3 regions of the Streptomyces sp. NPDC051963 genome follow, and region 2 is predicted to be linked to each of the others. Evidence: predicted binding sites of a transcription regulator. Region 2 holds the regulator's gene; each other region holds the start of a gene.

Evidence for each region. Region 2 encodes HrcA, which represses chaperone genes, less so after heat shock. Its sites were predicted from a motif close to TTNGCACTCNGNNNNNCNGAGTGCNAA; they were not measured.
Region 1: the regulator HrcA is predicted to act here: its motif matches at 2,957-2,983, upstream of groL (chaperonin GroEL).
Region 3: the regulator HrcA is predicted to act here: its motif matches at 2,815-2,841, upstream of groES (co-chaperone GroES).

The regions. Positions count from the first base shown of each region.
Region 1 covers NZ_JBIUCC010000008.1:148,044-153,147, forward strand. The annotation lists gene ACIHFB_RS32075 (glucosyl-3-phosphoglycerate synthase) at 1-216, opposite strand, end outside; SAM riboswitch class I at 387-544, shown strand; gene thrC (threonine synthase) at 563-1,846, shown strand; gene ACIHFB_RS32085 (MoaD/ThiS family protein) at 1,941-2,216, shown strand; gene ACIHFB_RS32090 (cold-shock protein) at 2,625-2,831, shown strand; gene groL (chaperonin GroEL) at 3,144-4,766, shown strand; gene ACIHFB_RS32100 (MFS transporter) at 4,966-5,104, shown strand, end outside.
Region 2 covers NZ_JBIUCC010000002.1:255,024-260,127, forward strand. The annotation lists gene ACIHFB_RS07630 (DUF3097 domain-containing protein) at 1-667, opposite strand, end outside; gene ACIHFB_RS07635 (MBL fold metallo-hydrolase) at 702-1,427, opposite strand; gene hrcA (heat-inducible transcriptional repressor HrcA) at 1,590-2,606, shown strand; gene dnaJ (molecular chaperone DnaJ) at 2,607-3,746, shown strand; gene ACIHFB_RS07650 (nitronate monooxygenase) at 3,994-5,082, shown strand; gene ACIHFB_RS07655 (16S rRNA (uracil(1498)-N(3))-methyltransferase) at 5,079-5,104, shown strand, end outside.
Region 3 covers NZ_JBIUCC010000009.1:237,280-242,383, reverse strand. The annotation lists gene ACIHFB_RS35445 (methyltransferase domain-containing protein) at 1-926, opposite strand, end outside; gene ACIHFB_RS35440 (polysaccharide deacetylase family protein) at 1,017-1,934, shown strand; gene ACIHFB_RS35435 (polysaccharide deacetylase family protein) at 1,931-2,629, shown strand; gene groES (co-chaperone GroES) at 2,987-3,295, shown strand; gene groL (chaperonin GroEL) at 3,410-5,035, shown strand; gene ACIHFB_RS35420 (ester cyclase) at 5,090-5,104, opposite strand, start outside.

The DNA of each region.
Region 1 (5,104 bases), on a different contig from region 2:
GACGACGACGATCTCGTCGACGAGCGGGACCTGGTGCATGAGGTCATGACGGATCACGGCGACGATGTCGCCGACCGTCTCCTCCTCGTTGAGCGCGGGCAGCACGACACTGACGGTCTGGTGCGTGGCGCGTTTCGCGGCGAGGATCTTGTGGAGCGGGCGATCGGTGACAGACCAGGAGCGAGTGCTCAGCCAGCGGTCAACTTCTTCCAGCACAGTAAGCGGCTCCTCACTGTCGTGGATCACCACTTATGGGCGTGTGATCCATCTCGCGGTTCGGACGACTATCTCAACTGTCCTGGCCTTCGGTTACAGTCTTGAACAACGCTGATGACCATCGCATGTCGGGGGTCGTCGGCGACCACAACCGCATAACAACCGCATACAGCTCATCCAGAGGGGCAGAGGGATACGGCCCGTTGAAGCCCCGGCAACCCTCCAGTCGGTACTCGTAGATCAGTGTTGATCGTTCTCCGCGAGGCTCCCGACTAGGGAAGGTGCCAAATCCGTCTCACGGCGAAGTGCGTCGTGAGGAAGATGAGGAGAAAGGGCCTCGCCTCACATGGCTGCGCAGACAGTTGCAAGCACCACGAACTCCGTAGACCTCGGACCCGCCGCGGCTCTCTCGTGCCGTGAATGCGGTCACCGAGTACCCCTCGGTCCGGTCTTCGCCTGCGAGGAGTGTTTCGGCCCGCTCGAGATCGCCTACGACTACTCGGCCTACGACACCGAGGAGCTCCGCAAGCGCATCGAGGCGGGACCCGCGAACATCTGGCGGTACGCACCGCTGCTGCCCGTCCCCGCGGACGTGGCCGACAAGCCCAACATCAACCCGGGCTGGACCAAGCTCGTCAAGGCCGACAACCTGGCGCGCGAACTGGGTGTCGACGCCGGCAAGCTGTTCGTGAAGGACGACTCCGGCAACCCGACGCACTCCTTCAAGGACCGCGTCGTGGCCCAGGCCATCGAGGCCGCCCGCGCCTTCGGCTTCACCACCCTCTCCTGCTCCTCCACCGGCAACCTCGCCGGTGCCGTGGGTGCCGCCGCCGCCCGCGCCGGCTTCCGCTCCTGCGTCTTCATCCCGCACGACCTGGAGCAGGGCAAGGTCGTCATGGCCGCGGTCTACGGCGGCGAGCTCGTCGGCATCGAGGGCAACTACGACGACGTGAACCGTTTCTGCTCCGAGCTGATCGGCGACCCCGCCGGCGAGGGCTGGGGCTTCGTCAACGTCAACCTGCGGCCGTACTACGCGGAAGGGTCCAAGACCCTGGCGTACGAGATCTGCGAGCAGCTCGGCTGGCAGCTCCCGGACCAGCTCGTCATCCCCATCGCGTCCGGCTCGCAGCTCACGAAGGTCGACAAGGGGCTCCAGGAGCTGATCAAGCTCGGACTGGTCGAGGACAAGCCGTACAAGATCTTCGGCGCGCAGGCCGAGGGCTGCTCGCCGGTGTCCGTCGCCTTCAAGGGCGGCCACGACGTCGTCCGGCCGCAGAAGCCGAACACGATCGCCAAGTCGCTGGCGATCGGCAACCCTGCCGACGGTCCGTATGTCCTGGACATCGCGCGTCGCACCGGTGGTGCGGTGGAGGATGTGACGGACGAGCAGGTCGTCGATGCGATTCGGCTGCTCGCCCGGACTGAGGGCATCTTCGCGGAGACCGCGGGCGGTGTGACGGTGGGCGTCACGAAGAAGCTCATCGAGGACGGTGTCCTTGACCCGACCCTCACGACCGTCGTCCTCAACACCGGTGACGGCCTCAAGACGCTGGACGCGGTGGCCGGCACGGGGCTTACGGCGACCATTCGACCCAACCTGGACTCGTTCCGGGATGCGGGTCTCGGCTGAGTCCGAACAATCGATTTCGTCTGCGGGCCGGTGGGGCTGGTCGCGCAGTTCCCCGCGCCCCTGAAGGGGCGCTGTACTGACCGGAGGTCACATCGTGAGCGTTAACGTCCGCATCCCTACCATCCTGCGCACCTACACCGGCGGTGCGGCCGAGGTCTCCGCTGAGGGGGCGACCCTCGGTGATGTCATCTCCGACCTGGAGAAGAACCACACCGGCATCGCGGCCCGCATCCTCGACGACCAGGGCAAGCTGCGCCGCTTCGTCAACGTGTACGTCAATGACGACGACGTCCGTTTCGAGCAGGGGCTTCAGACGGCGACGCCGGACGGGGTGGGTGTCTCGATCATTCCGGCGGTCGCGGGCGGCTGACTCACGCATTGTTCATCGAATGGCCCCCTCCGTGAGAGAAGCGGAGGGGGCCATTCTCTATGGTTGAGCACGGTACAGTTGGGGAACTGCCCGCGCCTTTCATGCCGGGCGCATATGAGTTCCGCCCGCACGGCCGACAAGAAGTAGCCAAAGTACGCGGGCCTTTTGCGTCATTCGCTCCTTTTATAGGGTCCGACTTGCCCTGAATTCACACAAATTCTCCCCATTTTGCCGACCGGTCGTGCCCAGAATTCTCGTCCGATTGACCTGTTGCAGACGGCAGTTGGACAGATACATTCAGCCGCGGTCGACGCGTTCCGGCGCACGCCCCCAACCGTGGGGGGTGAGGTCTGACCCGGGTCCGCGAAGTGCGGATCTGTGCAAGGGCCAGTAATAGGGGAGTTAGGCATGGCTCAGGGCACCGTCAAGTGGTTCAACGCGGAGAAGGGGTACGGCTTCATCGCGGTCGACGGTGGTGCGGATGTATTCGTCCACTACAGCGCGATTCAGATGGACGGCTACCGCACCCTGGAAGAGGGTCAGCGAGTCGATTTCGAGATCTCGCAGGGCCAGAAGGGGCCGCAGGCGGACATGGTCCGGCTGGCGACCAGCTGAAGCACGCGCCGACTGACTGCAGCGACGTTCTTCTTCGGAGGGCTCGTTTCCCATGGGGAGTCATGGGTTGCGAGCCCTCCGGCATGTCCGGACCCCTTGGCCCGCCTGAGGATCATCGAAGGCCGCTTGCACTCGGCATGGGCGAGTGCTAATCATTGGCGTTAGCACTCTGAAGGTGAGAGTGACAACGAGGACCGGGTCGGTGAGGCCCGCAGGCCGGGTGGGGCAAGGAACCACAGGCAGGCGAGCCGTCCGTCGCGGGCGCCAGCGCGGTCCGGAGCAATCCACCCCAGTCCGGGAGGACCACTTCACATGGCCAAGATCATCGCGTTCGACGAGGAGGCACGGCGCGGCCTCGAGCGCGGCATGAACCAGCTCGCGGACGCCGTGAAGGTGACGCTCGGCCCCAAGGGCCGCAACGTCGTCCTCGAGAAGAAGTGGGGCGCCCCCACGATCACCAACGATGGTGTCTCCATCGCCAAGGAGATCGAGCTCGAGGACCCGTACGAGAAGATCGGCGCCGAGCTGGTCAAGGAAGTCGCCAAGAAGACGGACGACGTCGCCGGCGACGGTACGACCACGGCGACCGTGCTCGCCCAGGCCCTGGTCAAGGAGGGCCTGCGCAACGTAGCCGCCGGCGCCAACCCGATGGCCCTCAAGCGCGGTATCGAGAAGGCCGTCGAGGCCGTCTCCGGTGCCCTGCTGGAGCAGGCCAAGGACGTGGAGACCAAGGAGCAGATCGCTTCGACGGCCTCCATCTCCGCCGCCGACACCCAGATCGGCGAGCTCATCGCCGAGGCGATGGACAAGGTCGGCAAGGAAGGCGTCATCACCGTCGAGGAGTCCCAGACCTTCGGTCTGGAGCTTGAGCTCACCGAGGGTATGCGCTTCGACAAGGGCTACATCTCGGCGTACTTCGCCACCGACATGGAGCGTATGGAGGCCGTCCTCGACGACCCGTACATCCTGATCGCCAACTCCAAGATCTCCTCGGTCAAGGACCTGCTCCCGCTCCTGGAGAAGGTCATGCAGTCGGGCAAGCCGCTGCTGATCATCGCCGAGGACGTCGAGGGCGAGGCCCTGTCGACCCTGGTCGTCAACAAGATCCGTGGCACCTTCAAGTCCGTCGCCGTCAAGGCCCCGGGCTTCGGTGACCGCCGCAAGGCCATGCTCGGCGACATCGCCATCCTCACGGGCGGCGAGGTCATCTCCGAGGAGGTCGGCCTCAAGCTGGAGAACGCGACCCTGGACCTCCTGGGCCGCGCCCGCAAGGTCGTCATCACCAAGGACGAGACCACCATCGTCGACGGCTCCGGCTCCGCCGACCAGGTCGCCGGCCGGGTCAACCAGATCCGCGCCGAGATCGAGAACAGCGACTCGGACTACGACCGCGAGAAACTCCAGGAGCGCCTCGCCAAGCTCGCCGGCGGCGTCGCCGTCATCAAGGCGGGCGCGGCCACCGAGGTCGAGCTCAAGGAGCGCAAGCACCGCATCGAGGACGCCGTTCGCAACGCGAAGGCGGCCGTCGAGGAGGGCATCGTCGCCGGTGGTGGCGTGGCCCTGCTCCAGGCCTCCCAGGTGTTCGAGAAGCTGGAGCTCGAGGGTGACGAGGCGACCGGCGCCAACGCCGTGAAGCTCGCCCTGGAGGCCCCGCTGAAGCAGATCGCCGTCAACGGCGGTCTCGAGGGCGGCGTCGTCGTCGAGAAGGTGCGCAACCTGGCCGTCGGCCACGGTCTGAACGCCGCGACCGGCGAATACGTCGACATGATCGCCGAGGGCATCATCGACCCGGCGAAGGTCACGCGCTCTGCCCTGCAGAACGCCGCGTCCATCGCCGCGCTGTTCCTCACCACCGAGGCCGTCATCGCCGACAAGCCGGAGAAGAACGCCGCTCCGGCCGGCGGCGGCATGCCGGGCGGTGACATGGACTTCTGATCCTTCCGAGGATCGGATCCGTCCTTTCGTACCGAGGGCGGCACCACCTGCTCCAGCAGGGGGTGCCGCCCTCGGGCATGTCCGGGGCCGGGATCACGCGGCAGGGCTCGCAGGCTCGGAAATAGCCCTTGATTAAGTCAAGCAACTGACTTAAGGTTGCCTAGGTCAAGCTTACAAGCGTTCCTACGGAGGCCCAGTCATGTCCGACGCCCTTGCCCGTCCCGCCGAGGCGGCAGGATCCGCCCCGCCGAGGTCGAACGCCGTGGTGGCGGTGCTGGCCTTCGCCGGAATCGTCGTCGCGTTGATGCAGACCCTGGTCATCCCGATCGTCCCGGAGC
Region 2 (5,104 bases):
GGCACACCCCCGTCTTCCAGTCCTGTCCGTGCGGGATCCGCGGCCATCCCGCGATCCCCAGCGAGGACGGCTTCACGGCCTCCCAGATGTCGATGTAAGGGTGGCCGACGATCAGGGCGTGCCCGCTCGTCACCGACTCCGCGATGCGCCACTCCTTCGTGCCCGGCACGAGGTGGTCCACCAGCACGCCCAGCCGTGCGTCCGGGCCCGGTGCGAACTCGGCCACGATCGAGGGCAGGTCGTCGATGCCCTCCAGGTACTCCACGACGACGCCCTCGATGCGCAGATCGTCGCCCCAGACCTTCTCGACGAGTTCCGCGTCGTGCCGGCCCTCGACGTAGATGCGCCCGGCGCGGGCGACACGCGCGCGTGCGCCGGGGACGGCGACCGAGCCGGAGGCCGTACGGGTGGGACGTACCGGACCGGCGGCGGGCTTCACCAGCGTCACCACTCGGCCCTCCAGCAGGAACCCGCGCGGCTCCAGCGGAAACACCCGGTGCTTGCCGAAGCGGTCCTCCAGCGTCACCGTGCCCGCCTCGCAGCGGATCACCGCGCCGCAGAAACCGCTGCCGGGCTCCTCGACCACCAGGCCGGGATCGGCGGGGACCTCGGGGACGGGCTTGGGCTTCTTCCACGGTGGGGTCAGGTCCCGAGAGTACTGGCGCATTCGGATGACGATAGGAGAAGCCGGCGGGCCGCGGTCACGACACGCCGAATTCCCTCGCCAGGGCGTTCCGTTGCGCTCGTACGAACGCCGCGTCCACCACCGCTCCGTGACCGGGCACGTACAGCGCGTCCTCGCCGCCGAGATCCAGCAGCCGGTCCAGGGCCGCGGGCCAGTGCGTCGGTACGGCGTCCGGGCCCGCCTGCGGCTCGCCGGACTCCTCGACCAGGTCGCCGCAGAAGACCACCTCGGGGTCGCCGGGGACGAGGACGGCGAGGTCGTGCGCGGTGTGGCCGGGGCCGACGTTGGCGAGGAGGACCTGACGGCCGCTGCCCAGGTCGAGGGTCCACTCGCCGGAGACATGGTGGCGGGGCGGCGTGAGGGCCGCCACGGCCTCGTCCGCCGGTCCGGCGTCCAGACCGTGGCGTACGGCGTCCGCGCGCAGCTCCTCGCGGCCGGCGTGCGTGTACACGGTGTCGATGCCCACGGCGGCGTACAGCTCCGCGCCCGCGAACGCCGCCGCCCCGAAGACATGGTCGAAGTGCGGATGCGTGAGCGCGAGGTGGGTCACACGGTGCCCGGCGAGCTCCTCGGCCCCGGCACGCACGCGTGCGCCCTCCGCCAGGCTCGATCCCGCGTCGATGACCAGGGCCGCGCCCGTCCCGACGACCAGCCCCACCGTGCAGTCCCACACCGGCAGCCGACACCGTCCCACCCCGGCCGCCAGCGGCTCCCACCCCAGCTCTTCCCAAGTCACCTTCATAGGGCGACGCTAGCGGGGACCCTGAGTCGCAGCACGACGTCGCAGGACCGGCCTTGCCCGGGGCGTACCCCACGGCCGTACACTGGGCCGGGGAACTCTGGCACTCGTAAGTGAAGAGTGCCAGGCGAGGCGCCGAGAGGACGACTTCTGGAGGTGTGCGCAGTGCTGAGTGAACGCAGGCTTCAGGTGCTGCGCGCGATCGTCCAGGACTATGTCGGCACGGAGGAGCCGGTCGGCTCCAAGGCGCTCACCGAGCGGCACAACCTCGGTGTCTCCCCGGCGACCGTGCGCAATGACATGGCCGCCCTGGAGGACGAGGGGTTCATCGCCCAGCCGCACACCAGCGCCGGGCGGATTCCGACGGACAAGGGCTACCGCCTCTTCGTCGACAAGCTGGCCGGCGTCAAGCCGATGAGCGCGCCCGAGCGGCGTGCCATCCACAACTTCCTCGACGGCGCCGTCGATCTCGACGACGTGGTGGCCCGGACCGTGCGGCTGCTGGCGCAGCTGACGCGGCAGGTCGCCATCGTGCAGTACCCGTCACTCACCCGCTCCACCGTGCGGCACGTGGAACTGCTCTCGCTCGCCCCCGCGCGCGTGATGCTCGTGCTGATCACGGACACCGGGCGGGTCGAGCAGCGCATGGTCGACTGTCCGGCGCCGTTCGGGGAGGCATCTCTCGCCGATCTACGCGCGCGGCTCAACAGCCGGGTCGCCGGACGGCGGTTCGCCGATGTCCCGCTGTTGGTCGAGGACCTGCCCGAGGGCTTCGACGTCGAGGACCGCGGTACGGTCTCGACGGTGCTCTCCACCCTCCTGGAGACCCTCGTCGAGGAGAACGAAGAGCGGCTGATGATCGGCGGCACCGCCAATCTGACCCGCTTCGGGCATGACTTTCCCCTCACGATCCGGCCGGTGCTCGAGGCGCTGGAGGAGCAGGTCGTGCTCCTCAAGTTGCTTGGTGAGGCCGGGGATTCGGGCATGACCGTACGCATCGGTCATGAGAACGCCTATGAGGGACTCAACTCCACGTCCGTCGTGTCGGTCGGCTACGGTTCGGGCGGCGAGGCAGTCGCCAAGCTCGGCGTGGTCGGACCGACCCGCATGGATTACCCGGGAACGATGGGAGCGGTACGCGCAGTGGCACGGTACGTCGGACAGATCCTGGCGGAGTCGTAAGTGGCCACGGACTACTACGCCGTTCTCGGCGTGCGCCGCGACGCGTCGCAGGAAGAGATCAAGAAGGCCTTCCGGCGGCTCGCACGCGAGCTGCACCCGGACGTCAACCCCGATCCGAAGACCCAGGAGCGGTTCAAGGAGATCAACGCCGCTTACGAGGTGCTGTCGGACCCGCAGAAGAAGCAGGTCTACGACCTCGGCGGCGACCCGCTCTCGCAGGCCGGCGGCGCCGGTGGCGCGGGCGGCTTCGGCGCGGGCGGCTTCGGGAACTTCTCGGACATCATGGACGCGTTCTTCGGTACGGCGTCCCAGCGGGGCCCGCGGTCCCGTACGCGGCGCGGCCAGGACGCGATGATCCGGCTGGACATCGAGCTCGACGAGGCGGCCTTCGGTACGACGAAGGACATCCAGGTCGACACGGCGATCGTCTGCTCGACCTGCAACGGCGAGGGCGCGGCGCCGGGGACCAGTGCCCAGACGTGTGACATGTGCCGCGGTCGCGGTGAGGTGTCGCAGGTCACCCGGTCCTTCCTGGGCCAGGTCATGACGTCCCGCCCCTGCCCCCAGTGCCAGGGCTTCGGCACCGTCGTCCCGACCCCGTGCCCGGAGTGCGCGGGTGACGGGCGGGTCCGCTCCCGTCGCACCCTGACGGTCAAGATCCCGGCCGGCGTCGACAACGGCACCCGTATCCAGCTCGCGGGCGAGGGCGAGGTCGGCCCCGGTGGCGGTCCCGCCGGTGACCTGTACGTCGAGATCCACGAGCTGCCGCACTCGACCTTCCAGCGGCGCGGCGACGACCTGCACTGCACGGTCACCATCCCGATGACGGCGGCGTCCCTCGGCACGAAGGTCCCGCTGGAGACCCTGGACGGCATGGAGGAGGTCGACATCCGGCCCGGCACCCAGTCCGGCCAGTCGATCCCGCTGCACGGCCGGGGCGTCACGCATCTGCGGGGCGGCGGCCGCGGCGACCTCATCGTCCACGTCGAGGTCACCACCCCGACCAAGCTGGACCCCGAGCAGGAACGCCTCCTCCGCGAGCTCGCCAAGCTGCGCGGCGAGGAGCGGCCCACGGGGCAGTTCCAGCCGGGGCAGCAGGGCTTGTTCTCGCGGTTGAAGGATGCCTTCAACGGTCGTTGACGGTGCTTGGGGAGGGGGCTGGCCACTTGCTGACGTTGGTGGCCGGAGGCCTGCCGGGGGTCCGGCCCGCCGCGTAGCGGCAATCGGACGCAGCGTCCCCCGGGTAGGCACAGTCAGCCGGGGCAGCAGGGCTTGTTCTCGCGGCTGAAGGATGCCTTCAACGGTCGTTAGTCCGGGGATGCCGTTGGCCTATGCCGAGGGGAAGGCCGGATTCGGACTTGTTCGGAGGACGTGACAACATGCCGTCATGTCCTCCGCACTGACCGATCTCTTCCCTCATCCGATCGTGCAGGCCCCCATGGCGGGCGGAGTCTCCGTCCCGCATCTCGCGGCCGCCGTGTCCGAGGCCGGCGGGCTCGGGTTCCTGGCCGCCGGGTACAAGACCGCCGACGGTCTGTACCAGGAGATCAAGCAGCTGCGCGGGATCACGAGCCGCCCCTTCGGCGTGAACCTGTTCATGCCGCAGCCGGAGTACGCGGACCCGGCCGCCGTCGACGTCTACGCCCACCAGCTGGCCGGCGAGGCCGCCTGGTACGAGACGGAGCTCGGCGACCCGGAGAGTGGCCGCGACGACGGCTACGACGTCAAGCTCGCCGTCCTGCTCGACAACCCGGTGCCGGTGGTCTCCTTCCACTTCGGCGTGCCCAGCCGGGACGTCCTGGACTCCCTGCGCCGCGCCGGCACCTTCACCCTGGTCACCGCGACCACCGCCGAGGAGGCCCTCGCCGTGCAGCGGGCCGGTGCCGACGGGGTGGTCGTGCAGGGCGTCGAGGCCGGCGGCCATCAGGGCACCCACCGGGACGTCCAGGAGACGGACGGCGGTGGCATCGGCCTGCTGTCGCTGATCGCGCAGGTCCGGGAGACCGTGTCGCTGCCGCTGGTCGCCGCCGGCGGCCTGATGCGCGGCAGCCAGATCGCCGCCGTCCTCGCCGCGGGCGCCGCTGCGGCCCAGCTCGGCACGGCGTTCCTCGCCACGCCCGAGTCCGGCGCCAACGCCGTGCACAAGCAGGCGCTGACCAACCCCCTGTTCGTCCGTACGGAGTTGACGCGGGCGTTCTCCGGACGCCCGGCCCGCGGTCTGGTCAACCGCTTCATGCGCGAGCACGGCCCGTACGCGCCCGCCGCGTACCCGGAGATCCACCACCTCACCTCGCCGCTGCGCAAGGCGGCCGCCAAGGCGGGCGACGCGCAGGGCATGGCGCTGTGGGCGGGACAGGGCCACCGGATGGCCCGCGAGCTGCCCGCCGGACAGCTGGTGGAGGTGCTGGCCGCCGAGATCCAGGCCGCGACGACAGCGTTGTCGGCCTTTCCCCCCACCGGCGGCGGTGCACGATGACCGCCCCCGTTTTCGTCGTCGA
Region 3 (5,104 bases), on a different contig from region 2:
ACGTGATGGTCGTCGGCGGTGATGTACGCGATGGTGGGGTCGATCAGGCCGCCCTCCAGGTCCTCGGCGACCTCCGCGACCAGATGGGCGCGGATGACGGCGCCGTCGGGCTCGTACAAGTACCGCCCGACGGGCCGGACCCGGGGATCCGGCAGCCCCCTTCCGAGGAGGGTCCGCGGCCCCGGCAGCAGCGTCGCGCGTACCGCGCCCGGCTCCGTGCCGAACCACAGCACGGCCTCCTTCACGTCCCCGCCGTCCGAGATCCACTCGGCCCCGGCCTCCGACGGGATGGCGTCATGGGGGATTCCGGGCGCGATCTTCAGGGCGGCGCGAGGTGCCTTGAGGGCCGTGGCGACCGCCCAGGACAGGGGCGGCGAGTAGGCCTCGGGATCGAAGATCCGGCCCCGGCCGCCACGCCGGGCGGGGTCGACGAACACGGCGTCGTACCCGGCCGTGTCGACCTCCGTGACGTCCGTCTCGCGCACCTCGATGAGGTCGGCGAGGCCGAGGGCGGCCGCGTTGGCGCGGGCCACCTCGCAGGTCAGCGGATCACGGTCGACGGCCAGCACCCGGATCCCGGCGCGGGCGAACGCGATCGCGTCACCGCCGATACCGCAGCACAGGTCCGCGACCGACCGGATCCCCATCGCCCCGAAGCGCTCGGCCCGATACGTCGCCACGCTCGCCCGGGTCGACTGCTCGACCCCGTTCGGCGTGAAGAACATCCGCCCGGCGTCCTCGGCCCCGAACTTCGCCACCGCCCGCTGCCGCAGCCGCGCCTGTCCGAGCGCCGCCGACACCAGCTCGGCCGGGTGCTCACGGCGCAGCCGGGTGGCGACGGCGAGCTCCTGCGCGGGGTCGGTGCCGCGCACCTCGTCGAGGAGGGCGCGGCCTTCGGGGGTGAGGAGAGGGGCGAGGTCGTTCACCGGTTCATTGTGGGCCAGTCGGTGGATGGTGCACGCGTCGCGGCGGTGTCGGCCCGGGTTCGGGGCGGGTGGCTGGGAGGATCCGACCCCATGCGAGTAGTCGTACAAAATGACAAATGTGGGGCGTATCGGAAGCGGCGGATCCGTGCCGGAATCGCCGTGCTCGCCGCCACGGCCATCGCCTCGGGCTGCGCGGACGACGCCTCCACGGCACCGCCCGCCGCCGGCCAGCAGCCACGCGAGGCACCCGGCGCCAAGGCCCATGACCAGCGCGCCAAGCGCGCCGCACTGCAGGCCGCCCGCGTCGCCGCCGCGAAACGCTGGGGCCTGTCCAAGGTCCCCCTGACGGCCCCACCGCCGCCGGTCACGAAACCGAAGATCGAGACCCGCGAGGGCTTCGAGGTGGACGGCCATGAGGACCTCCCCCCGATCTTCACCACGATCCCGACCAAGCAGCGGGTCGTCTTCCTCACCATCGACGACGGAGCCGAGAAGGACCCGGCGTTCCTGCGCATGATGCGCGAGCTGCGGATCCCGTACACCGCGTTCCTCAGCGACTACCTGGTGAAGGAGGACTACACCTACTTCAAGCGCATGCAGCGGGAGGGCGTGGCCCTGAACAACCACACCCTCCACCACCCCTACCTCCCGGGCCTGTCGTACTACCGCCAGAAGCGCGAGATCTGCGGCATGCAGAACGTGATCGAGAAGCACTACGGCAAACGCCCGGTCCTCTTCCGCCCGCCCTACGGCAACTACAACGCGGACACCCTGTACGCCGCGCGGGCCTGCGGCATCAAGTACGCGCCGCTCTGGAACGAGGAGGTCTTCGCCGACCACTGGGAGTACCGCGAGTGGGACCGGGACCTGCATCCCGGCGACATCGTGCTCAGCCACTTCCGCGGCAAGGAGGACTGGAAGGGCACGATGCCCGACATGGTCCGACGGTTCCTGGAGAAGGTCACGGCGAAGGGGTACGCGGTGGCACGGCTGGAGGACTACCTGTGAGGCTGCGGGCGGCCGGGGCGCTCGCGCTGACCGCCGCGCTGCTCACCGGCTGCGCCCAGTCCGTCGACCCCATCGAACGCCTCGGCATGAAGGCGGCCGGCCGGGTGAGCCTGCACGGCCCCGGGGCGGACCGGAGTCCGGCGCCCGTGGTGGACCGGGTCCGGACCAGGGACAAGGTCGTCTTCCTGACCTACGACGACGGCGCGGAGAAGGACCCCCACCTCGTCGACCTGGTCCGCGAACGGCGCCTCCCCGTCAGCATGTTCCTCACGGACAGCGTCGTTGGCCCGGGCTACGGCCACTTCGCGCGCCTCCAGTCGGTCGGCGCGAGCATCCAGAACCACACCCTCGACCACGCCGCCCTGCCCGGCCTGCCCTACGCCGGCCAGCGCGCCGAGATCTGCGGCCAGCAGGACAAACTCAAGTCCCGCTTCGGCATCCGCCCCCGCCTCTTCCGCCCGCCCCACGGCCGCTACGACACGACGACCCTGCGCGCAGCCGCCGACTGCGGCCTCTCCTCCGTGGTCCTCTGGACCTCCACCGACACCGACGCCGCCCCCCTGCACCCCGGCGACATCATCCTGATCGCCCCCGACGACCCCACCGGCCCACCCCTGTGGGAGCGAACGGAGGAACTGCTGCACAGGGTGGCGGAGGCGGGGCTGTCGGTGGGGCGCTTGGAGGATTACCTGTAGCGGGACCACCCTGTTCAGGGGCGGCCGCTTCTCGATGCCGGTCCAGGCATCCCAGCCCGTCCGGCGTTTGAGGACGAGGCCGTTCAGGCCGAAGCGGGGGTCTGGGGGCGCAGCCCCCAGGAGGCGCAAACGCCGGGTTCCAGGCAGCGGACGTACACAGGAAACCCGCCGACGCGCCGCAGGCATTGGCACTCCGCTTGACCGAGTGCTAATCCCGGTCATAGTCTCGGCTCTGGCACTCCCCACTGGAGAGTGCCAACACGCGACGGGCAGGTCCGGCACCCGCGACGACGGATCCACCTGGTCGCCACCTCAGACAGTTAACCCCGTGAGATCTCCGAAGGGGGAGGTCGGATCGTGACGACCGCCAGCTCCAAGGTTGCCATCAAGCCGCTCGAGGACCGCATTGTGGTCCAGCCGCTCGACGCCGAGCAGACCACGGCCTCTGGCCTGGTCATCCCGGACACCGCGAAGGAGAAGCCCCAGGAGGGCGTCGTCCTTGCGGTGGGCCCGGGCCGTTTCGAGGACGGTAACCGTCTTCCGCTCGACGTCGCCGTCGGCGACATCGTGCTGTACAGCAAGTACGGCGGCACCGAAGTGAAGTACAACGGCGAGGAGTACCTCGTCCTCTCGGCTCGCGACGTGCTCGCGATCATCGAGAAGTAATCCACTTCGAAGCAAATTGCTTTGAGCTGCGCCCCTGGCCCCCCGCGACGTAATGAGCCGGGTGCCAGGGGCGCGGCTAATTTCACCTAGATTCCCGAGAGGGCTCACGCTCCCATGGCGAAGATCCTGAAGTTCGACGAGGACGCCCGTCGCGCCCTCGAGCGCGGCGTCAACAAGCTTGCCGACACGGTCAAGGTGACGATCGGCCCCAAGGGCCGCAACGTCGTCATCGACAAGAAGTTCGGCGCCCCTACGATCACCAACGACGGTGTCACGATCGCCCGCGAGGTCGAGATCGAGGACCCGTACGAGAACCTCGGTGCCCAGCTGGTGAAGGAGGTGGCGACCAAGACCAACGACATCGCTGGTGACGGCACCACCACCGCCACCGTGCTCGCCCAGGCGCTGGTCCGCGAGGGCCTGAAGAACGTCGCCGCCGGCGCCTCCCCGGCCGCCCTGAAGAAGGGCATCGACGCCGCTGTCGCCGCGGTCTCCGAGGAGCTGCTCGCGACCGCCCGTCCGATCGAGGAGAAGTCCGACATCGCCGCGGTCGCCGCGCTGTCCGCCCAGGACCAGCAGGTCGGCGAGCTGATCGCCGAGGCGATGGACAAGGTCGGCAAGGACGGCGTCATCACCGTCGAGGAGTCCAACACCTTCGGTCTGGAGCTGGACTTCACCGAGGGCATGGCCTTCGACAAGGGCTACCTGTCGCCGTACATGGTGTCCGACCAGGAGCGTATGGAGGCCGTCCTCGACGACCCGTACATCCTGATCAACCAGGGCAAGGTCTCCTCCATCCAGGACCTGTTGCCGCTGCTGGAGAAGGTCATCCAGTCCAACTCCTCCAAGCCGCTGCTGATCATCGCCGAGGACGTGGAGGGCGAGGCCCTCTCCACCCTCGTCGTGAACAAGATCCGCGGCACCTTCAACGCGGTGGCCGTCAAGGCCCCCGGCTTCGGCGACCGCCGCAAGGCGATGCTGGAGGACATGGCGGTCCTCACCGGCGCCACGGTCATCTCCGAGGAGGTCGGCCTCAAGCTCGACCAGGCCGGTCTGGACGTCCTCGGCTCCGCCCGCCGCGTCACCGTCACCAAGGACGACACCACGATCGTCGACGGTGCCGGTGAGAAGGGCGGCGTCGCCGGACGCGTCGCGCAGATCAAGGCCGAGATCGAGGCCACGGACTCCGACTGGGACCGCGAGAAGCTCCAGGAGCGCCTCGCGAAGCTGGCCGGCGGCGTGTGCGTGATCAAGGTCGGCGCCGCCACCGAGGTGGAGCTGAAGGAGAAGAAGCACCGTCTGGAGGACGCCATCTCCGCGACCCGCGCCGCGGTCGAGGAGGGCATCGTCTCCGGTGGTGGCTCCGCGCTGGTCCACGCCGCCAAGGTCCTCGAGGGCAACCTCGACAAGACCGGCGACGAGGCCACCGGTGTCGCGGTCGTCCGCCGCGCGGTCGTCGAGCCGCTGCGCTGGATCGCCGAGAACGCGGGCCTTGAGGGCTACGTCATCACCGCCAAGGTCGCGGAGCTCGACAAGGGCCAGGGCTTCAACGCCGCCACCGGCGAGTACGGCGACCTGGTCAAGGCCGGCGTCATCGACCCGGTCAAGGTCACCCGCTCCGCCCTGGAGAACGCCGCCTCCATCGCCTCCCTCCTCCTCACGACCGAGACCCTGGTCGTCGAGAAGAAGGAAGAGGAGGAGCCGGCCGCCGCGGGCCACGGCCACGGCCACTCCCACTGACGTACGTCAGCACCGAGGCCCGGCACCCCATGGGTGCCGGGCCTTCGCGTTGCCCTACTGCTCCAGTGT